Regions from separate parts of the Streptomyces sp. NPDC048291 genome, predicted to be linked through region 1. Evidence: riboswitches for the same ligand, from Rfam matches in the RefSeq annotation. Region 1 holds a riboswitch; each other region holds the start of a gene.
What was found. A riboswitch is a leader RNA that binds a small molecule or an ion and turns the genes downstream of it on or off. The one in region 1 is predicted to bind cyclic di-AMP.

Region 1 (5,349 bases):
GACCGTGCGGGAGGAGCTGCCGGCGTACGTCTACGCGGGGTGGCTCGGGACGGCCGAGCCGTTCGTGCTCGGGTCGATGCGGGCGCGGCAGATGGCCCGGGAGTACGCCGCGTACCACTTCGGGAAGGCGGCGGGGCGGGCGGTCGCCGAGTACGAGGGGCACGCGACGGAGCTGGCGCTGCTGCGGCGCCGGGGGCAGCGGGGGCGGGCCGGGGCCGACTTCGTGGTGCGGGAGCGGGAGCTCCTGGCGGAGCTGTGGAGCCGGCGGGAGCTGGTGCGGCCGGCCCTGGAGTACGCGGCGCGGACGGCTGCGCCGGGCGGGTGGCCGGGGCACGCCCCTTACGGGGCGGCGGTGCCGTATCCGGCCTATCCGGCCTATCCCGCCTACAACCCGTATCGGAGTTAGCGCTTCGGGCTGCGGAGGGTTCGGCACCGCCGGGCCGCGCCGTGGGGGCTGAGCGCCGTTGCGGCGGAAAAGAAGGAAGAACGAGGGCGCGGCAGCCGTCAGGCAGAGGCCGTCGTGAGTTGTGCCAGTTCCTTGTCCGTCAGCGTCAGGTCCGCCACGCCCAGCAGGGGCGGGAGCTGTTCGAGGGTACGGGCCGAGGCGATCGGGGCCGTGATGGTGGGCTGGGCCGCCAGCCAGGCCAGGGCGACCGTGGGGATCGGGGCCTCGTGGGCCGCGGCGATCTCGTCCAGGGCCGCAAGGACCCTCTGGCCGCGCTCCGACTCCGCGTACTGGGCGGCACGGCCCGCTCGCGCGCTGTCCACCGTCGTACCGGGGCGGTACTTGCCGGTGAGGAAACCGGAGGCCAGCGAGAAGTAGGGGACGGCCGCGAGGCCGGTGCGGGAGGCCAGGTCCTGCAACGGGCCCTCGTAGGTGTCGCGGGAGACCAGGTTGTAGTGGGGCTGGACGGCGACGTACCGGGCGAGGCCCTCGCGGTCGGAGAGGTCCAGGGACTCCTGGAGCCGCTCGGGCGTGATGTTGGACGCGGCGATGTGCCGGACCTTGCCCGCCCGCACCAGCTCGTCCAGCGCGCCGATGATCTCCTCGACCGGGATCTCGGGCTTGTCGAAATGCGTGTAGTACAGGTCGATGTGGTCGGTGCCGAGACGGCGCAGGGACGCGTCGGCGGCAGCCCTGATGTTGGCGGCGGACAGGCCGAGGTACTCGGGGTGCTGGCTGACCTTCGTCGCGATGACGACGTCGTCGCGGTTGCCGCGCGCCTTGACCCACTTGCCGATGATCGTCTCGGACTCGCCGCCCTTGTTGCCCTCGATCCACGCCGTGTACGAGTCGGCGGTGTCGACGAAGTTGCCGCCCGCGGCGGCGTACGCGTCGAGGACGGCGAAGGAGGTGGCCTCGTCGGCCGTCCAGCCGAAGACGTTGCCGCCGAGGGCGAGCGGGAAGACCTCGAGGTCGGAAGAGCCGAGTTTGCGAAGAGCAGTCATGCTCAACTTCAACACGGGCCGCCTGGAGACCCATCCCGTGTTTTACGAAGGTCTCGTAAAAGCGGAATCCACGGCTCGGGACACCGACGGCCCTGACGCCGGGGGGTTGCCGTCAGGGCCGCCGGGGGCCGGTGGGCGCGGTCCGAATCCGCGTCCGGTCGGGTCTCAGGTCAGGTCAGATCAGATCAGATCAGGTCGGGTCTCAGGCCGGCTCGGGTCAGGGGTTGAGGCCCTTGCCGCGCAGCCAGGTCATCGGGTCGATGGCGGTGGCCTGGCCGTTCGGGTGGACCTCCAGGTGGAGGTGCGGGCCGGTCACGTTGCCGGTGGCGCCGACGCGGCCGATGACGTCGCCGGTGGCGACCTTCTGGCCGACCTTGACGCCGATCGAGGACTGGTGGCAGAACCACAGCTCGGTGCCGTCGTCGAGGGTGATGATCGTGCGGTAGCCGTAGGAGCCGGCCCAGCCCGCCTCGGTGACCGTGCCGCTGTGCACGGCCTTGATCAGCGTGCCGGTGGGCGCGGCGAAGTCGAGGCCGGTGTGGTAGCCGGAGGACCACATCGAGCCGGCCTGGCCGAAGGTGCCGGTGATCGTGTACGAGACGACGGGCAGCGTGTACTGCTTGGCCAGCTCGGCGAGGCGGGCCTGCTCGGCCTTCTCCTTCGCGGAGGCCTCGGCCTTCTCCTTGGCGTCGGCGGCCTTGGCCGCGGCGGCCTGCTCCGCCTTGGCCTCGGCGTCCGCGGCCGCCTTGTCGGCGGCGGCGACGGCCTTGGCGCTGGCCTTGGTGTCGAGCTGGCTCTGCTGCTGCGCGGCCTGCGCGATGATCCGGCTGCGCAGCGCCTCGCCGGCGTCGGACGAGGAGGAGTCCGCGTCGGTGGCGGTCGTCGTGGTGACGCTGCTGAGCGCGGTCTGGGTGGCCTGGTGGCCGCCGCCCTCGCCGAGCAGGGCGTCGACCGAGGAGGGCAGGTCGGGCAGCGAGATGGAGACCGGCGGCTTGCCGGTGTTGGCGCTGGCCATGCCGCCCGCACCGACGGCGGCGATCACGCCGACGCCGAGAACCGTGGAGCTGCGGGCGAGCCCGCCGCCCTTCTGCTTGGCGACCCGGTGCCGGCCGCGTACCGCGGAGAGGGACTCCTCGGTGGGGTTCCACTCCTCGAAGGGGCCCTCCTCGGCGCGGTAGCCACCGTAGCCGAAGGTCTCCGGCGGACGCTGGCTGGGCACGAACGGGGCTGTAGGAGCAGGCGGGTTGGACGCCACGCGGGCGCACTCCTTTCCTTCCGCTGCCTACCGGGTTAGCTGACGGGTTCGGAGCGGGAAGGTCTCCTACGCGCGTATACCGGCCGTTTCGTACCCGGCGGTAGCCGTGCGATTCACCCCAAGGTGGTGGTTCCCCGGTTCCCTTGCGGGATTCGGCGCGTGCGCACGGAGCCGTCGCGGGTGACGGCTGGGACGACCGCGCTGCGTTATCGAACGTTAATAGACACGGCTACCAGATTCCAAGCAGTTCGTCTTGATCATTAAGCTTTCAAAGCTTGGACTTACCTGCCACGACCGGTCAAAAACGGTCGAGTCGGCGGTGCACGCTGCTCAGCTCAGGAGTCACACAGGTTTTGATGGTGACTCAGTTGTTATGCGCAGGGCGGTCGCCCGGACACCCAACGTGACCGCGCGCCGCTCAGGGCCGCCGTACGGCGAGCAGCGCCATGTCGTCCGTCATGCCGCCGCCGGTGTGCCGGCGTACTTCGGCCGCGAGCCGGTCCACCAGAGGGCCGGGGGCGGTGACGGTACGGCCGGCCAGCCGCCGCTCCGGGTCGTAGAAGCGGCCGTGCGCGTCCCGCGCCTCGGAGAGGCCGTCGGTGTGCAGCAGCAGCGTGGCCCCGCTCGGGAACCCGTACTCGGCCGCCCGGTCGGGCCACGTCCCCAGCTCGCCCATCCCGAGCGGCAGCGCGGCCTCCGGCGCCCGCAGCGGGCGCACCTCGCCGTCGCCGAGCAGCAGCAGGGGCGGCGGATGACCGCGGTTGACGATCCGGAGCGTGCCGCCTCCGTGCGGGAGTTCGGCGAGTACGGCGGTGGTGAACCCCTCGTCGGCGGCGATGCCGCCGCGCCTGCCGCCCTCGCGCACCAACGCCCGCTCCAGCCGCCCGGCGACCGCCTCCAGCGTGACCTCCTGCTCGGCGGCCTCCCGGAACGCGCCGATGAGCACGGCGACGGCGGCGACCGCGCCCATCCCCTTGCCGCGCACGTCGCCGACGACCAGCCGCACGCCGTACGGGGTGTCCTGGACGGCGTACAGGTCGCCGCCGATGAGGGTGCCCTCCTGGGCCGCCTGGTAGCGGGCGGCGATCTCGAAGCCGCCGATCCGCTCGGTGGGCTCGGGCAGCACGGCCCGCTGGGCGGCCTCGGCGACCTCGCGGGCGGAGGCGAGGCGCTGGTCGCCGATCCGGACGATCCGGTTGATGCCGGCGGCGAGGACGGCGACGGTGGCCACCGTGACGATCTCGGTGACGGCGTCGGCGTCCGGGACAACCGCCGACCGCGCGTGCACGGCGTAGGTGGCGAGGAGCGCGGCCAGGCCCGTGAGGAGGGTGGTGCGCAGGGAGGCGAGCGGCGCGGCGATCAGCGGGGCGGCCGTGAAGAAGGGGGCCGCGGTGAAGACCGCGGGGGTGAGCACGTCGTAGCAGACGCCCGTGCAGATCAGCAGCGCGGGCAGGAAGCGGGCGAGGGTGCGGGCGGACACGGGGCCGCGCTGCTCCGCCTCTCCACGGCCCACCACACGACCCCCCTGATGCACCACGTGTTCGACGTGCTCGACGTGCCTGACGTATTCGATGGGTTCGATGCCTGTCCGTCCAGGTTTGCGGCTGTGAGCGGGCGAAGCGAATGGTGTGGGCCGGGCGGATGACTACGGACGGGTCCGGAGAGGAACCTGCGCCCGGACATGACTCAGGGCCGGAATCCTCGAATCGGATTCCGGCCCTGGGTTTCAGTAGCGGGGACAGGATTTGAACCTGCGACCTCTGGGTTATGAGCCCAGCGAGCTACCGAGCTGCTCCACCCCGCGTCGGTGAAACCAGCATACGCCATCGGAAGAGGTGAAGTCACACGGGTTACTTCCGGTGGACGCCTCAGGTCAGCTCAGGTCAGGTCTGCTCAGGTCAGCAGGTGCCCGTTGGGCGCCTTCGCCTCCCCCTCGTACTCTCCGAGCACCAGCACCGCCACCCCGGCCTCCCGCAGCGCCCCCGTCCCGTCGGCCGCCGTCACGAACGTGTCCGGCTCGCGCCATGCCGTCACCACCCGTCGTACCCCGGCCCGGAGGATCAGTTCGGCGCAGGGGTGCGGGCGGGAGGCGCGGTGGGTGCAGGGTTCGAGGCTGGTGTAGACCGTGGCCGCGGCCAGCCGGGGGTCGTCCGCGGGGATCTTGGCCAGGGCCGCCTCCTCCGCGTGGACCACGGGGTCGCCGGCCTCCCGGGAGTGGCCGCGGGCCAGCTCCGTGCCGTCGGCCGCGACGACCACCGCACCCACGCTGAACGCGGTCCGGGAGGGCGGGCACTCGGCCGCCAGCTCACAGGCGAGCCGCAGCCAGTGCCGGTCCGCGGCGGACGCCGACCCGCCGGTGCCGGGGATACCGGGGGTGCCGGGGGCCGTGGGCTCGTAGCGCATGAGGACGACGTCCTCGATCCGGCGGGTCTCCACGAGCCGCAGCCGCCCGGCCTGGTACCCGCCGGGACCGAACAGCCGCGGTGCCTTCGGGTCGCCGACGAAGAGGGGGGCCAGGACCAGCTGGAGCTCGTCGGCCAGGCCCTGCTGGAGGAGCTGGGTGTGGACGGTGCCGCCGCCCTCGACCATCAGCCGCCGTACGCCCCGTACGTCGTGCAGGTGCTCCAGGAGCAGCCGCCAGTCGA
Region 2 (5,349 bases), on a different contig from region 1:
CGGTCACGCAGCGGGGGCTCAGCGCCTACTTCGGCCAGGCCGGCGTCAACTGGATGTCCGTCCACACCGGCATCGACTTCCCGGTCTCCTACGGCACGACGGTGATGGCCGCGACCGACGGCGTCGTCTCCACCAAGTGGAACAGCGCCTACGGCAACATGATGATCGTGACGGCGAAGGACGGCACGGAGACGTGGTACTGCCACCTCTCGTCTTACCGCGTCGCCGCCGGTACGACGGTGAAGGCCGGCGACCCGATCGCGTACTCCGGGAACTCCGGCAACTCGACAGGACCGCACCTGCACTTCGAGGTGCGGCCGGCCGGCGGCGCCGCCATAGACCCGCTGCCGTGGCTGCGCAGCCACGGGCTCGACCCGACCTGACCGGGCCCTTCTTACCTCTTCTCTTCCCTCTCCCCTACAGCTTCTCCACCGGCGCGTACCGCAGCAGCAGCCGCTTCGGCTTGGCCTCGCCGAAGTCGATCGTCGCCTCCGCGTTGCCGCCCGTGCCCTTCACCGCGACGACCGTGCCGAGGCCGAACTGGTCGTGGGTGACCCGGTCGCCGACCGCCAGCGAGACCACCGGCTGCTCCGAGGTCCGCCGGGTGGCGAAGCCGGACGCGCCCGACGCCGAGGAGCGCGAGCGGGTCGAGGAGAGCGAGGCCGCCACGCCGGCCGCGGGCCCGGAGGAGACCGGTGCCATCGCCCCGGTCCGCTTCCACTCCAGATACGCGCCCGGGATCTCCTCCAGGAAGCGCGAGGCCGGGTTGTACGACGGCTGGCCCCAGGCGCTGCGCATCGCCGACCGCGTGAGGTACAGCCGCTCCCGCGCGCGCGTGATGCCGACGTAGGCGAGCCGGCGTTCCTCCTCCAGCTCCTTGGTCTGGCCGAGGGCACGCATGTGCGGGAAGACGCCGTCCTCCATGCCGGTCAGGAACACCACCGGGAATTCGAGGCCCTTGGCGGTGTGCAGGGTCATCAGGGTGATGACGCCGTCGCCGTTCTCGTCGTCGTCGGGGATCTGGTCGGAGTCGGCGACCAGGGCCACCCGCTCCAGGAAGTCGGCGAGCCCGCCGGACTCCTCGCCCTCGCCGGACTCCTGCTCGAACTCCAGCGCCACGGAGGCGAGTTCCTGGAGGTTCTCGATGCGGGTCTCGTCCTGCGGGTCCGTGGAGTTCTGCAACTCGGCCAGGTATCCGGTGCGTTCGTAGATCGCCTCCAGGACCGTGGCGGGTCCGGCGCCGGACTCCACGACCGTACGGAGGTCCTCCATCAGCGTGTTGAACCGCTTGACCGCGTTCGTCGAGCGCGCGGCCATGCCGTACGCCTCGTCGACGCGCCTGAGTGCCTGCGGGAAGCTGATCTTCTCGCGCTGGGCGAGGGCGTCGATCATCGCCTCCGCGCGGTCGCCGATTCCGCGCTTGGGGACGTTGAGGATGCGCCGGAGCGGGACGGAGTCCTCCGGGTTGGCGAGCACCCGCAGGTAGGCCAGGACGTCCCGGACCTCCTTGCGCTCGTAGAAGCGGACGCCGCCGACCACCTTGTAGGGCAGGCCGACCCGGATGAAGATCTCCTCGAAGACACGGGACTGCGCGTTGGTGCGGTAGAAGACGGCGACATCGCCCGCCTTCGCCTCGCCCGCGTCCGTCAGACGGTCTATCTCCTCGGCGACGAACTGCGCCTCGTCGTGCTCGGTGTCGGCGACGTAGCCGGTGATCCGGGCGCCCGCGCCCGCGTTGGTCCACAGGTTCTTCGGGCGGCGGGACACGTTGCGCTCGATGACCGCGTTGGCGGCGCTCAGGATCGTCTGCGTGGAGCGGTAGTTCTGCTCCAGGAGGATCGTCGTCGCGTTCGGGTAGTCCTCCTCGAACTGGAGGATGTTGCGGATCGTCGCGCCCCGGAAGGCGTAGATCGACTGGTCGGCGTCACCGACGACGCAGAGCTCGGCGGGGGGCAGGTCGGGCTCGCCGGTGCCGACCAGCTCGCGCACGAGGGCGTACTGGGCGTGGTTGGTGTCCTGGTACTCGTCGACCAGGACGTGCCGGAAGCGGCGGCGGTAGTGCTCGGCGACGTCCGGGAAGGCGCGCAGCAGGTTGACCGTCGTCATGATCAGGTCGTCGAAGTCGAGGGCGTTCGCCTCGCGCAGCCGCGACTGGTACATGGCGTAGGCCTGGGCGAGGGTCTTCTCGAAGCCGTCGCTCGCGCGGGCGGCGAAGTCCTCCTCGTCGACCAGCTCGTTCTTGAGGTTGCTGACCTGGGCGCTGAACGACTTCGGCGGGAACCGCTTGGGGTCGAGGTCCAGGTCCCGGCAGACCAGGGCCATCAGGCGCTTGGAGTCGGCCGCGTCGTAGATCGAGAAGGAGGAGGTGAAGCCGAGCTTCTTGCTCTCCCTGCGCAGGATCCGCACGCAGGCGCTGTGGAAGGTCATCACCCACATCGCGTTCGCGCGCGGGCCGACGAGGTGCTCGACGCGCTCCTTCATCTCGCCCGCGGCCTTGTTGGTGAAGGTGATCGCGAGGATCTGGCCCGGGTGCACCTGGCGCGCGCCGAGCAGGTGGGCGATGCGGTGGGTGAGCACGCGCGTCTTGCCGGAACCGGCGCCGGCCACGATGAGCAGCGGGGAGCCGGCGTGCACGACGGCCGCCCGCTGGTTGTCGTTCAGCCCCTCCAGGAGGGCGGCCGGGTCCAGGGCCGGGCGGGCGGCGCCGTCGCGGTAGTAGGCGTCCCGGTCCGGGGGCACGTCGAACTTCCCGCCGAACAGATCGTCCGGAATCGACTCCGGAGCGTGCTCGTCCTCGGGCGGCGGCGGAGGTTCCTCGTCATGGCCGCGGGGGGCCTGGAGGTTCGCCAGGAAGCTGTCGTCAAAGAGGCTGCTCATCGCTCTCCGAGTCTAGGGCGCCCCACCGACAACCGGCCGCCGCCCCGAAAACTCGCCCCGGTCACCGAACAGATCCGCTCCGTCACGGCCGGTCGACGCGCGTCACGCAGCAACGAACACCCGCCTCGAACCCTCCGCCACCGTCGGGCAAGTCACCCATAACGCCCCTAATCGCATCGCCGGAGCGCACCGCAACACCAAGGTCACGAAAATGTATCGGGCATATCGCACATCAAACTTCACAGGGACCACACGAGTTGGCTAGCGTGCCGGGCAGGCCGTACGACCCCCACCGGCGAACGTCGCCGGGCCGCACGGCCTCCGCCGAGTCCGGAGTGCCGCCGCGCACCCGGAGCCGGGGACCCACACCGACCTTGGGGTGAATCGGTCCCGACTCCCCACCGGAGAACGGACCGTAGGGCAACCCTTCCGAACCACCCGCCCGAACCCGACAGCTAACTCGGTAGGCGGAACGCTGGAAGGAGTCGCCCCCGTTGGCGTCGCACCGCAAGTCCCGGCCGTCAGGAACACGCGCGGCAGGCATACGCACCCCCGCCCTGGCCACCGCCGCCCTCACCTCCATGGCCCTGTTCTCCCAGACGGCCGAGGCCGCGCCCTCCGACGACGGCAAGCCGAGCCTGGAGGAGGTCGAGAAGAAGGTCGACTCCCTCTACCGGCAGGCGGAGTCGGCGACCGAGAAGTACAACGCGGCCAAGGAGCGGACCGGCAGGCAGCGCAAGCAGGTCGACACCCTGCTCGACGACGTCGCCCGGCGCACGGACCGGCTCAACAAGGCGCGTGAGGAACTGGGTTCGTTCGCGGCGGCCCAGTACCGGACCGGGGCGAGCGTCCCCGACACGGCGACCTTCCTGCTCGCGGACAGTCCCCAGGACTACTTCGACCAGGACCAGCTGATGAGCCGCCTGACCTCGCGCCAGAAGGGCGCGGTCGACGACTACGTCACCGAGCAGTCCGCGACCATGAAGAAGCGGCAGGAGGCCTCCCAGAGCCTCGAGACGCTCACCGAGACGCAGGACGACCTCAAGACCGCCAAGACCACCGTGCAGACGAAGCTGGCCTCCGCGCGGGAGCTGCTGTCCCAGCTGACGGCCGCGGAGAAGGCCCGGCTGGCGGCGATCGAGAAGCGGCAGCAGGAGGCGGCGGACCGCAAGGCGGCCGAGCTGGCGAAGCAGCAGGCCGCGGCGGCCGACCAGGCGGCGTCGTCCTCGTCATCCTCGTCATCCTCGTCGTCGTCCAGCGGCTCCTCTTCCGGCTCGGGTTCCAGCTCCGGCTCGGACTCCGCCTACGCCACGAAGGCCGCCAAGGCGATCGCCTTCGCCCGCGCGCAGATCGGCAAGCCGTACGTCTGGGGCGCCACCGGCCCCGGCTCCTACGACTGCTCCGGGCTCTCCCAGGCCGCCTGGAAGGCCGCGGGCGTCTCCCTGCCGCGCACCACCTACGACCAGGTGAACGCCGGCACCACCGTCCCCCTCGCCGACGCCCAGCCCGGCGACCTGGTCTTCTTCTACGACGACGTCAGCCACGTCGGCATCTACATCGGCAACGGCATGATGATCCACGCCCCCAAGCCCGGCGCCTACGTCCGCGAGGAGTCGATCTACTACGGCGGCGAGTCGATCATCCACAGCGTGGTGCGCCCGGCCTGATCCCACGGGGCGCCCGCCGTCCCCCGGGCGCCCCCATCCGCTTCCCCATCCGCTTCTCCGCACGCTCCACCCGCTCCCCCGCACGCCTCGGCGCACCGGCGCGCGGGTTTCGGGCCGCACGCGCGCGTGCATCGTTCGTGACACGCGCGCGTGCCCCGTTCGTACTGCGGCCGGCTCTCCCTAGCATCAGGGGCATGTCCGGCATTTCACCCCTCCGCGCCTGGTGGGCGCAGCGTCCGCCGGCGGCCGGGGCCGCCGTGATGGCCACCGGCATCCTGTCGGTGGGGCTGCACCTGGTGGGGGCGGAGACCGTGTCCCGGGTGGCGCTGGCGCTCGCCTGCGTGATGTGGGCGGCGCTGGCGGCGGACTTCGTCGTACGGCTGGCGCGGGATCGCCGGCGGTGGGCGCGGGAGGCGCGGACGCCGGGCGCGCTCACCGCGGTGGCGGCGACGGCGGTGCTGGGGACGCGGTTCTCGGCGCTCGGGTGGCAGAGCCCCGCCGAGGCCCTGCTGGCGCTGTCGGTGGTGCTGTGGCTGCCGTTGCTGGTCGTCGTCGTGCGGCACTGGAGGCCGCGGATGCCGGGAGCGGTGTTCCTTGCCTGTGTGGCCACCCAGGGGCCCGCCGTGCTCGGAGCGACGCTGGCGGCGGCCCTGACGACGGCGTGGCTCGCGCACCTCTCGCTGGTCCTGTTCTGGCTGGGGCTGGCGATGTACGGGCTCGCCGTGCCCCGGTTCGAGTGGCGGCAGATCGCCCGGGGGCCCGGTGACCAGTGGGTGGCGGGCGGCGCGCTCGCGATCTCCGCGCT
Region 3 (5,349 bases), on a different contig from region 1:
TGCCACCGCGCCTTGAGGTCCCGCAGCTGCTCGACCCGCTGCCGGGCCTGCTGCTGCTGCCGTTCGAGGTCGGAGATCTCGGCGCGCTGGGAGACGTACTGCCGCATCGGATAGGCGAGCGCGACGACCATCGTGCACAGCACGATCGCGAGCAGCGCGGCGCGGCCGGTGAGCCGGGAGCGGCGGGCCTGGCGCCTGGTCTGGGAGCGGTAGACCCGGGCCGCCGTCTGCTCGCCGAGCAGCTTGAGCCTGGTCGCGGTGGAGAACCGGTCCCGGTCCTTCACGGCCATGTCCCCGCCTCCCTGGTCGCCCTGACACGTGCGTACGTCCCCGGACACGGTACGGGACCGGGTACGGGGACGTACGTACGACTGGCTGAGCCTTGACTCTGTGAGGCTCAGCCCTTGAAGCGCGGGAAGGCGCTGCGGCCCGCGTACACCGCCGCGTCGTCGAGGATCTCCTCGATGCGCAGCAGCTGGTTGTACTTGGCGACGCGCTCGGAGCGGGCCGGGGCGCCGGTCTTGATCTGGCCGCAGTTGGTGGCGACGGCGAGGTCGGCGATGGTGACGTCCTCGGTCTCGCCGGAGCGGTGCGACATCATGCACTTGAAGCCGTTGCGCTGGGCGAGCTCGACGGCGTCCAGGGTCTCGGTCAGCGAACCGATCTGGTTCACCTTCACCAGCAGGGCGTTGGCGGTGCCCTCCTCGATGCCGCGGGCCAGGCGCTCCGGGTTGGTGACGAACAGGTCGTCGCCGACGATCTGCACCTTGTCGCCGAGCTTGTCGGTGAGGACCTTCCAGCCCGCCCAGTCGTCCTCGAACAGCGGGTCCTCGATGGAGACCAGCGGGTACGCGGCGACGAGCTCCTCGTAGTACTCGGTCATCTCCGCGGCCGAGCGGGACTTGCCCTCGAACTCGTACTTGCCGTCCTTGTAGAACTCGGACGCGGCGACGTCGAGCGCGAGCGCGATCTGCTCGCCGGGGACGTAACCGGCCTGCTTGATCGCCTCCAGGATGAGGTCGAGCGCGGCGCGGTTCGACTCCAGGTTCGGGGCGAAGCCGCCCTCGTCGCCGAGGCCGGTGGCCAGGCCCTTGCTCTTCAGGACCTTCTTCAGGGTGTGGTAGACCTCGGCACCCCAGCGCAGCGCCTCGGAGAAGGACTCCGCGCCGATCGGGGCGATCATGAACTCCTGGATGTCGACGTTGGAGTCCGCGTGCGAGCCGCCGTTGAGGATGTTCATCATCGGAACGGGCAGCAGGTGCGCGTTCGGGCCGCCGAGGTAGCGGAACAGCGGCAGGTCGGACGCCTCGGAGGCGGCGTGCGCGACGGCGAGGGAGACGCCGAGGATGGCGTTGGCGCCGAGCGAGCCCTTGTTGTCGGTGGCGTCCAGGTCGAACATGGCCTGGTCGATCAGGCGCTGCTCGGTGGCGTCGTAGCCGACGAGCTCCGGGCCGATCTGCTCGATGACGGCGAGGACGGCCTTCTCGACACCCTTGCCCAGGTAGCGGTTGGGGTCGCCGTCACGGAGCTCGATGGCCTCGAAGGCACCGGTGGAGGCGCCGGACGGGACGGCGGCACGACCCGTGCTGCCGTCGTCGAGGCCGACCTCGACCTCGACCGTGGGGTTGCCTCGGGAGTCCAGGATTTCCCGGGCTACGACGACGTCGATGGACGGCACGAGCATCTCCTTCTTGGGATGTGACGCTGGTTGTGCGGGGCGCACGCGGGCCTCGTCGGCCCTTGCTCAGCCTTGCGACTAGAGCCTAACCGTCCGAGGGCCGTCGGCCGGCACGACCGACCGGCCCGTGGACACACTGACGGTACTCATTGTTCACGCGCGGAACAAAGGGGGTCCCGATGAAGAACGGAAGAAGAGCGGGCCACGGAGCCTGACCGCAAAGAGAAACCCCGCCCCGGTGCGTTCGGGGGAAAACGCACCGGAGCGGGGGCTCGTGGGGGACGGGGGTGACCCTCACGTGGTCCCCACTATGGGGACCACGGCTGTGTGGGGGCTGTGGTTCAGCTGGGTCTTACTTCAGGTGCAGCTGCTGGCCCGGGTAGATGAAGTCGGCGTCGTCGACGATGTCCTTGTTCAGCTTGAACAGCGCCTGCCAGCCGCCCTTGACCTTGTGCTTCTCGGCGATCGAGCTGAGGGTGTCGCCCTTGACGACCTTGTACTCGCCGTCGCCCTTCTTGACCTTCTTGCCGGTCGGGGTGGTGACGGTCTTCTTGGCGGCCGGGCGCTCGGCGGAGCGGGAGGCGGCCTGGGTGTCGGTCGAGCGGGTGCCGGTGCTGCTGCTCGACGAGGAGCTGGTCGAGCCGGCGCTGCCGCCGGTGTAGGCGGCGCCGGACAGGCCCGTGCCGCAGACCGGCCAGGCACCCTTGCCCTGCGCGGCGAGGACCTTCTCGGCGATCGTGATCTGCTGCGCCTTGCTGGCCTGGTTGGCCTGCGCGGCGTACTGCGTGCCGCCGTACGCGGCCCAGGTGGAGGCGGAGAACTGGAGACCGCCGTAGTAGCCGTTGCCGGTGTTGATGGACCAGTTGCCGCCGGACTCGCACTGGGCGACGGTGTCCCACTCGGAGGCGGTGGCGGCGGAGGCGCTGCCGGCCGCCATCAGCGGCGCGGCGACGGCGACGCCGGTGACACCGGCGACGGCGATGGCGCGGACGGCCTTGGACGGACGGCGGTGCTTGCCCTTGCCGGAGAACAGCATGGATCGATCCCCTCACCGACGCCTGCGAGGTGAGCTGTCGGGTTCGGGCCGGTTGAGTTGCCCGGCCGCACACCGTGTGTCGGTGCGCGGCTTCACCCCGAGCCGGATCGGCGGCCTCAACCACCGGTCCCGGCACTTACCTTGGGTCCCCCGCTCCTGCCTACGGCGCATGACGCGACGACTGTTCCCGGACGGCCGCTGGCAGGACTCGGCGTTGCGACGGCCGGGGCTCGTGGTGACGAGCGGCCTTGACCGTAAACAGGCGATCCGGTGAATTTCAAAGATGATCAGGGCTTCTGAGACTCATCCCACACTTTCACCAAAACGGACATTCGGCTCGAAGCGGGGCGCCAACTCCCGCCGCTTTTCGCCCTATTCGCTGCCGAGTTTCAGGGTCTGACCGGGAGCGATGGCGTTCGGGTCGGTGCCGATGTCGGCCTTGTTCGCGTCGTAGAGCGCGCGCCATCCGCCGTCGAGGTCAAGGGAGTCGGCGATGGAGGCGAGGGTGTCGCCGTCACGGACGGTGTAGGTGCCGCTGTCGCGGGAGGCGTGCCGGCCGTTGGAGGCGGAGCCCTGACCGTTTGTCACGCTTTCGTCCGCCGAGCCGCCACGGTGCTTGCCGCCACTGCCGACGGCGCCCGTGTCGACCAGGCTCCAAGAGCCACCGGTCTGCCACGAATTGTCCGAGTCGTCGGACTCGGAGACGGCAGGGCTCCCGCTCGCCTTCGAAGCGTCGGCATCCGAGCCGGACTTGGACGATTCCGACTTGTCCGTCTTGCTGGACTTGCCGGAGCTGTCCGCCTTGGAGTCGCTGTCGGCACTCGCGCTCGGCAAGGGGGTGGCGGACTCGCTCCCGGAGTCCGCGGCGCCCGAGGAGGAGTCGGAACCGGAGGACGAGGACGAGTCCGACAGCCCCGAGGACGAGTCCGACGAGTCGGAGGAACCGGACGAATCACTCGAGTCGCCGAGGCCCGTGTCGACGTTCACCGACGCGTCGTCGGACGAGAGTCCGGCGATCAGGGCGCAGGTCCGCCAGGCCTTGGTGCCCTGGTCGGCGAGCATCTTCTCGGCGACCGCGATCTGCTGCGAACGGCTCGCCTGGTCGGGGGTGCCGGCGTACTCCAGGCCCCCGTACTCGCTCCAGTCGTCCAGGGAGATCTGGAGACCGCCGTAGTAGCCGGTGCCGTTGTCGGCGCTCCAGGAACCGCCGCTCTCGCACTCGGCCACCTGGTCCCAGGTGGAGCCGTCGGCCGCGCTGGCGTTCACCGCGCCGAGGAGCGGGAGGGCGATGGCGGAGCCGGTCACCCCGGCCGCGACGAGGAGCGCCGGAGCCTGGCGGGGGCGACGGTGACGACCGTTCCCGGAGAGCATGCGGAAACCTTTCGAGCGACAGCGGTGACCGGCACGGCGGGTCCCGCAAGGGCGCCGTACTGAGGGGTGAACGTATCGGCAGACGATCACTTGTCACAAGTTAATGCCGCGCAGATCACGTGAAGATCACAGACTTGAACGCTAATCATCTTTTGCCCGTAGGGGCAGGTGGAGGCTTCAGCGGCCGGTCGGCGTGAACTCCACGGGCAGCGTGCGCAGCCCGCGCATGATGAGCCCGCCGCGCCACCGCAACTCGCTCTCGTCCACCGCGAGTCGCAGGTCGGGAAGGCGGGTGAGGAGACCGGCGAGCGCGGTCTGCCCTTCCAGGCGGGCGAGCGGGGCGCCCAGGCAGTAGTGGATGCCGTGGCCGTATCCGAGGTGCTGGTTGTCCCGCCGGGCGAGGTCGAGGGTGTCCGGCTCGGCGAACCGCTCCGGGTCCCGGTCGGCCGCGGCCAGGACGACCAGGACCGGGTCGCCGGGGGCGATGTGCTGCCCGCCGATCGCGACCGGCTCGGTGGCGAACCGCCAGGTGGCCAGCTCCACCGGCCCGTCGTAGCGCAGCAGTTCCTCGACGCCGGTCTCCAGCAGCCCGCGCTCGCCGGCGGCCAGGGACTCCTGCAGGCGGGCCCGCTGCCCGGGGTGGGTGAGCAGCGCGTACGTGCCGTTCCCGATCAGGTTGACGGTGGTCTCGAAGCCGGCGAACAGCAGGATGAACGCCATGGCCGCGGCCTCGTTCTCGGTGAGGTGCTCTCCGTGGTCCGAGGCCCGGATGAGCCCGGAGATGAGGTCCTCGCCGGGACCTGCCTCGGCGGGCAGCGCCTCCCGCTTCCGGTGGATCAGCTCGGCCAGATATCCGCGCATCTTCTTCACGGACCGCGCGACCCCGCCCCGCGGCCCGCCCCCGTGCCGGATCATCATCCCCGCCCAGTCCCGGAAGTCGTCCTGGTCCTCGGGCGGGACGCCGAGCAGGTCGCAGATGGCGTAGATGGGCAGCGGGAAGGCGAACTCGTGGATGAGGTCGGCCTCGCCCCGCTCCGCGAACCCGTCGATGAGCCGGTCGGTCAGCTCACGGACCCGCGGCGCGAACTCGGCCACCCGGCGCGGGGTGAACGCCTTGCTCACCAGCCGCCGCAGCCTGGTGTGGTCCGGCGGGTCGATGTTGAGCAGGTGCGTCATCAACTCGGCCTTGCGCTCCCCGGGGATGCCGGTCTTCCCCTTGGCGTGCGCGGGCTCGTCGTGATGCGCCGAGTTCTTGGAGAGCCTC
Region 4 (5,349 bases), on a different contig from region 1:
GGTCCATCACCTCGGGGCTGTACGCGCTCTCCCCGCCGCCGCTGCGCCGCACCTTGTAGCGGCGGTGCTTGGCGTTGGACTCCAGGTAGTCGGTGAGGATCGCGTCCCGCTCCACACCCACCGCGAGCAGCGTCACGGCTATGGAGATGCCCGCCCGGTCCTTGCCGGCCGCACAGTGCATCAGCGCCGGGACGCTGTCCTCGGCGAGCGCGTGCAGCACGCGCGAGTGCTCGTCGGTGCGGTCCTTGACGATCGTGCGGTACGAGGTGACCATCCGGGCCGCGGCCTTGCCGTCGCCCAGGAGCCCGCGCAGCTGGTCGATCTCGCCCTCGCGGACCATCTTCCAGAAGTCGGCGCCGTGCGCCGGGTCGGTCAGCGGCAGGTTCAGGTTCCGCACGCCGGGCAGCTCGACGTCCGGGCCCTCCAGCTTCTGGTCGGCCGCGTTGCGGAAGTCGAAGATCGTGTGCAGGCCGAGCGAGGCGAGGAACTCCGCGTCCTGCTCCGTCGCGTGCGCCAGATGGCCGCTGCGGAACAGCACGCCCGGCCGCACCCGGCGCCCGTCCACGGTCGGCAGGCCGCCCACGTCACGGAAGTTGCGCACACCGGCCAGCTCGGGCTCGGTCGACGGGACCTGCTGCGTCACGGGGGGCTCCTCCCGGCCGGCCCCGTCGGCGCTGCTCGTCGACGGGCACTGGATCGACCATACGACATCGGTTTCCGTGGGCAATGAGTTGTCCACAGGCACCGCCTCGGCGGCCCATGACCCTTGCTTCCGGAGCCCGTGGCCCTTGATGATGTTGGTGCTTGAGCGGATCTGTTGGCCCCTGTGTGAGGTTTCTCGATGGTGGACATCGCCGAAAACGGTCGTACCTGGCTCCTGTCGGGCCCCGGCAGCAGCTACGCGCTGCATCTGACGGAGGCCGACGAACTGCTCCACCTGCACTGGGGCCCCAGGATCCGGCTCGCCGACGCCGAGGAGCTCAGCACCCGGGCGCTGCCCGGCTACTGGCCCTTCGAGTCCCCGCTGGACGGCCGTGAGGAGTACCCCGTCGAGGGCGGTCCCCGCTTCGTCCGCCCCGCGCTGTCCGTGCGGACCGACGAGCGCCGGGGCACCGAGTGGACCTTCGACTCCTACGTGGTCGAGGCGGACGAGCTCCGGCTGCGCTTCACGGACGACGGGATCGTCATCACCCTGCACTACCGGATGCGCGGCGACGTCGTCGAGCGGTGGGTGACCGTCGGCAACGAGGCACACGCGCGCCTGGAGCTGCTCCGCGCCGACCCCGCCACCTGGACGCTCCCCGACCGCGAGGGCTGGCGGCTCTCCCAGCTGCACGGCCGCTGGGCCGCCGAGTCCCGGCTGGTCAGTGCGCCGCTCACCTACGGCGAGAAGGTCATCGGCAGCCGCCGCGGCCACACCGGCCACCAGCACCTGCCCTGGGTCGCCCTCGACACCGACGCCACCGAGGAGCACGGCGAGGTCTGGGGCTGCGCCCTCGGCTGGTCCGGCTCCTGGCGCATCGCGGTCGCCCAACTCCCCGACGCGCGCGTGCAGATCACCGGCGGCGCCGGCTACGACGACTCGGGCCTGCTGATGCTGGCCGAGGGCGAGTCCTACACCAGTCCCGTCTTCGCGGGCCTCTGGTCCGACGGCGGCTTCGGCGGGGCCAGCCGCGCCTGGCACGCCTACCAGCGGGCGTACATCATCCCGGACGCCGACCAGGACCGGCCGGTGCTGTTCAACTCCTGGGAGGCCACCACCTTCGACATCTCCGAGGAGCAGCAGGCCACCCTCGCGCGCCGGGCCGCCGCGATCGGCGTCGAACTGTTCGTGGTGGACGACGGCTGGTTCGGCGCCCGCACCAGCGACCACGCCGGCCTCGGCGACTGGACGCCCAACCCCGACCGCTTCCCCAAGGGCCTCAAGCCCCTCGCCGACTACGTGCACGCCCTCGGCATGCAGTTCGGCATCTGGGTCGAGCCCGAGATGGTCAACGCGGACAGCGACCTGTACCGCGCGCATCCCGACTGGGTCCAGTACCAGCAGGGACGAAAGCGGACGGAACTCCGCAACCAGCTCGTCCTCAACCTCGCCCGCGAGGACGTCCAGGAGTACCTCTGGCAGCAGCTCGACACCCTGCTGTCCAGCGCCCCGATCGACTACGTGAAGTGGGACTTCAACCGCTGCTTCACGGACGCGGGTTGGCCCGGCGAGCCCTACCCGCAGCGCCTGTGGGTCGATCACGTGCGCGGGCTGTACGCCCTGCTCGACCGGATCCGCGCGGCCCACCCGAACGTCGCCATCGAGTCCTGCTCCGGCGGTGGCGGGCGGATCGACCTAGGGATCATGAGCCGTACCGACGAGGCGTGGACCTCCGACAACACCGACCCGCTGGACCGGCTGGCCATCCAGCACGGCTTCAGCCAGATCCACCCCGCCCGGGTGATGTCCGCCTGGGTCACCGACAGCCCGAACCACCAGCTCAACGGCCGGGTCAGCTCGCTGCGTTTCCGGTTCGTCAGCTCCATGGCCGGGGCGCTCGGTGTCGGCGGCGACCTCTCGGACTGGACCGAGGAGGAGCTCGCCGAGGCCGGTCGTTGGGTGGAGCTCTACAAGGAGATCAGGCCCCTGGTGCAGCGCGGCGACCAGTTCCGGCTGCGGCCGCCGGCGGGCGGGCTCAGCGCGGTGCAGTACACGCTCGGCGACGAGACCGTCGTCCTCGCCTGGCTGCAGGCGCAGAGCTACGGCGAGCCGGCGCCGGCGCTGCGGCTCCAGGGGCTCGACCCGGCAGCGTCGTACGAGTGCCTCGAAACGGGGGAATCGCACGGGGGTGCCGTGCTGTTGCATCACGGGCTGCGCACCGGGCTGAAGGGTGACCTGGATGCGGCAGTCATCCGTTTCCGGCGGATCTGACCTATCTGCCCGAATTGACACCTTAGTTCCAGCTCGTCATGGAATAAGAGGACGTGGCATGACGTGCGTGAGGAGCGTCATATTCGTGACCGTCCGTCGCGCGTCATGTTCACGTAATTCCGGCGCTTTCCAAGAAGGTTGGAAAGGCGAAAAGATCGGAATTCACGGAGGGTGACCGGGATTTCCGACAACGGATCAAGTGAAACGCGGATGGCGGGAAACGGATGCTTGTCCACGTCCGTCCCACTCGCTTACGTTCGCCACACATCCGGTCGGAACGCCGAATCCTGCCGCCGCCCGGAGTCCCCACACACACTCACCCGTGCCCGGCAGGAGCGGGGGACCCACCAGGTATGACCGCCTGTTCCGGTTCCCGGGACGGCTAGGGGTGTAGCCACGCCTTCCGGCGTGGCCGGGCAGCTCCAGCCCGAACCCGACAGCTCACCTCGCAGGCGCAGGAGAGGAATGCGCCATGCCCGCGAAGGGTAAGCACCGCCGCCCCAAGTCCCAGCGTTTCACCCGCTCGATGGCCGTCGCAGGAACCGGTGGCGCCGCGCTGGCTCTGCCGCTCATGGGGGCCACCGGTGCCCACGCGGCCACTCCGCAGTCCGTTTCCGAAAAGGCCACGCAGTCGCTTCCCGTGATCGAGAAGACCGCGGTGAAGCAGGCGCCCGCGGGGAATTCCGGTGCCGCGCATTCCGCGCACCGCGTCTACACGGTGGTGTCCGGCGACTATCTCTCGAAGATCGCCCGCGACCAGCACGTCCACGGCGGCTGGCACCGGATCTACGCCGACAACCGGGAGGCCGTCGGCGACAACCCCTCGCTGATCCACCCTGGCCTGAAGCTCACCCTCGGCGGCCGGCACGCCGCGACGACGGACTCCGGCTCCCGTTCACGGGTGCACTCGGACCCGCGGCCGTCCAGGTCGACCGCGTCCTCGTCCTCGGCCTCCTCGAACGGCACGACCGGTTCGAACGACTCGGCCGGTTCGGAAGGTTCGGTTGCGACCGCCTCCGGCTTCGCCCTCCCGGTCACGGGTGGTGCCATCGGCACCGGCTACCACGTGGCCGGCAGCATGTGGTCCAGCGGCTACCACACGGGCGTCGACTTCGTCGTCCCGACCGGCACCCCGGTCAAGGCCGTCGGCGCCGGTACGGTCGTCTCGGCCGGCTGGGGCGGCGCCTACGGCAACCAGGTCGTCATCCGGCTCGCCGACGGCTACTACGCGCAGTACGGCCACCTCTCCGCCCTGTCCGTCTCGGTCGGCCAGAGCGTGACCGCGGGCCAGCAGGTCGGCCTCTCCGGCGCGACCGGCAACGTGACCGGCCCGCACCTCCACTTCGAGATCCGCACCACCCCCGACTACGGCTCGGACGTGGACCCGGTCGCCTACCTCCGCGCCAAGGGCCTCGCCGTCGGCTGACCCGGCGCGCCGCCCACTGGTCCGACACGCACTCCGGAGGCCGGACCCCCGATCCCCGGGTCCGGCCTCCGGTGTTTGTCGACACCTCAACGCCGGTGCTCAGGGCCTTATTCCAAGATTGGCAAAGTATTTAAGGGTGTCTTATCTCACCGAGCGTCAACCCCTTATTACGGTCGCGTAGGTCACAGTCGAAGGTGAATCATGGTCCGATGTGGGAGACGATTCGAAGAGTGACAATGCATCAGTGATCGGGTCGTACGCAGCGGTGGGGGACAGCTTCACCGAGGGCGTGGGAGACCCCGGCCCCGACGGGGCGTTCGTCGGCTGGGCCGACCGGTTCGCGGTACTGCTGTCCGACCGGCGGCCCGAGGGCGACTTCGGCTACACCAACCTTGCCGTGCGCGGGAAACTGCTCGACCAGATCGTGGCGGACCAGGTGCCGCAGGCCCTGGAACTCGCCCCGGACCTGGTCTCCTTCTGCGCGGGCGGCAACGACATCATCCGCCCCGGCACCGACCCCGACGAGGTCGCGGAGCGGTTCGAGCGGGCCGTGGCCCAGCTGACCGAGGCCGTCGGCACGGTGCTGGTGACCACCGGGTTCGACACCCGGGGCGTGCCCGTCCTCAAGCACCTGCGCGGCAAGATCGCCACGTACAACGGACATGTCCGGGCCATCGCCGACCGCTACGGCTGCCCGGTCCTGGACCTGTGGTCCCTCAAGACCGTGCAGGACCGGCGCGCCTGGGACGGCGACCGCCTGCACCTGTCTCCCGAGGGGCACACGCGCGTGGCGCTGCGCGCCGGGCAGGTGCTCGGCGTCGAGGTACCTGCCGACCCCGACCAGCCCTGGCCCCCGCTGCCGCCCCGCGGCACCCTGGAGGTCCGCCGCGACGACGTGCACTGGGCCCGCGAGTACCTCGTCCCGTGGATCGGGCGCCGGCTGCGCGGCGAGTCGTCCGGCGACCACGTGACGGCCAAGGGCGCGCTCTCCCCTGACGACATCAAGATG

Region 2: another riboswitch for cyclic di-AMP. It lies ahead of ACGF5O_RS43300 (NlpC/P60 family protein); the one in region 1 lies ahead of ACGF5O_RS16785 (M23 family metallopeptidase).
Region 3: another riboswitch for cyclic di-AMP. It lies ahead of ACGF5O_RS38380 (transglycosylase family protein); the one in region 1 lies ahead of ACGF5O_RS16785 (M23 family metallopeptidase).
Region 4: another riboswitch for cyclic di-AMP. It lies ahead of ACGF5O_RS29260 (peptidoglycan DD-metalloendopeptidase family protein); the one in region 1 lies ahead of ACGF5O_RS16785 (M23 family metallopeptidase).

What each region holds. Positions count from the first base shown of each region.
Region 1 covers NZ_JBICZC010000006.1:20,528-25,876, forward strand. Annotated here, with positions in the region: gene ACGF5O_RS16775 (PrsW family intramembrane metalloprotease) at 1-406, shown strand, start outside; gene ACGF5O_RS16780 (aldo/keto reductase) at 505-1,449, opposite strand; gene ACGF5O_RS16785 (M23 family metallopeptidase) at 1,667-2,704, opposite strand; cyclic di-AMP (ydaO/yuaA leader) riboswitch at 2,712-2,872, opposite strand; gene ACGF5O_RS16790 (PP2C family protein-serine/threonine phosphatase) at 3,123-4,220, opposite strand; tRNA gene ACGF5O_RS16795 (tRNA-Met) at 4,435-4,508, opposite strand; gene ACGF5O_RS16800 (dihydrofolate reductase family protein) at 4,598-5,349, opposite strand, start outside.
Region 2 covers NZ_JBICZC010000020.1:91,418-96,766, reverse strand. Annotated here, with positions in the region: gene ACGF5O_RS43310 (M23 family metallopeptidase) at 1-383, shown strand, start outside; gene pcrA (DNA helicase PcrA) at 418-2,877, opposite strand; cyclic di-AMP (ydaO/yuaA leader) riboswitch at 3,190-3,364, shown strand; gene ACGF5O_RS43300 (NlpC/P60 family protein) at 3,372-4,544, shown strand; gene ACGF5O_RS43295 (tellurite resistance/C4-dicarboxylate transporter family protein) at 4,739-5,349, shown strand, end outside.
Region 3 covers NZ_JBICZC010000016.1:105,417-110,765, forward strand. Annotated here, with positions in the region: gene ACGF5O_RS38370 (septum formation initiator family protein) at 1-290, opposite strand, end outside; gene eno (phosphopyruvate hydratase) at 398-1,684, opposite strand; gene ACGF5O_RS38380 (transglycosylase family protein) at 2,031-2,714, opposite strand; cyclic di-AMP (ydaO/yuaA leader) riboswitch at 2,719-2,892, opposite strand; gene ACGF5O_RS38385 (transglycosylase family protein) at 3,087-4,085, opposite strand; gene ACGF5O_RS38390 (cytochrome P450) at 4,263-5,349, opposite strand, start outside.
Region 4 covers NZ_JBICZC010000011.1:183,662-189,010, forward strand. Annotated here, with positions in the region: gene ACGF5O_RS29250 (tyrosine-protein phosphatase) at 1-643, opposite strand, end outside; gene ACGF5O_RS29255 (alpha-galactosidase) at 842-2,914, shown strand; cyclic di-AMP (ydaO/yuaA leader) riboswitch at 3,222-3,382, shown strand; gene ACGF5O_RS29260 (peptidoglycan DD-metalloendopeptidase family protein) at 3,387-4,340, shown strand; gene ACGF5O_RS29265 (SGNH/GDSL hydrolase family protein) at 4,585-5,349, shown strand, end outside.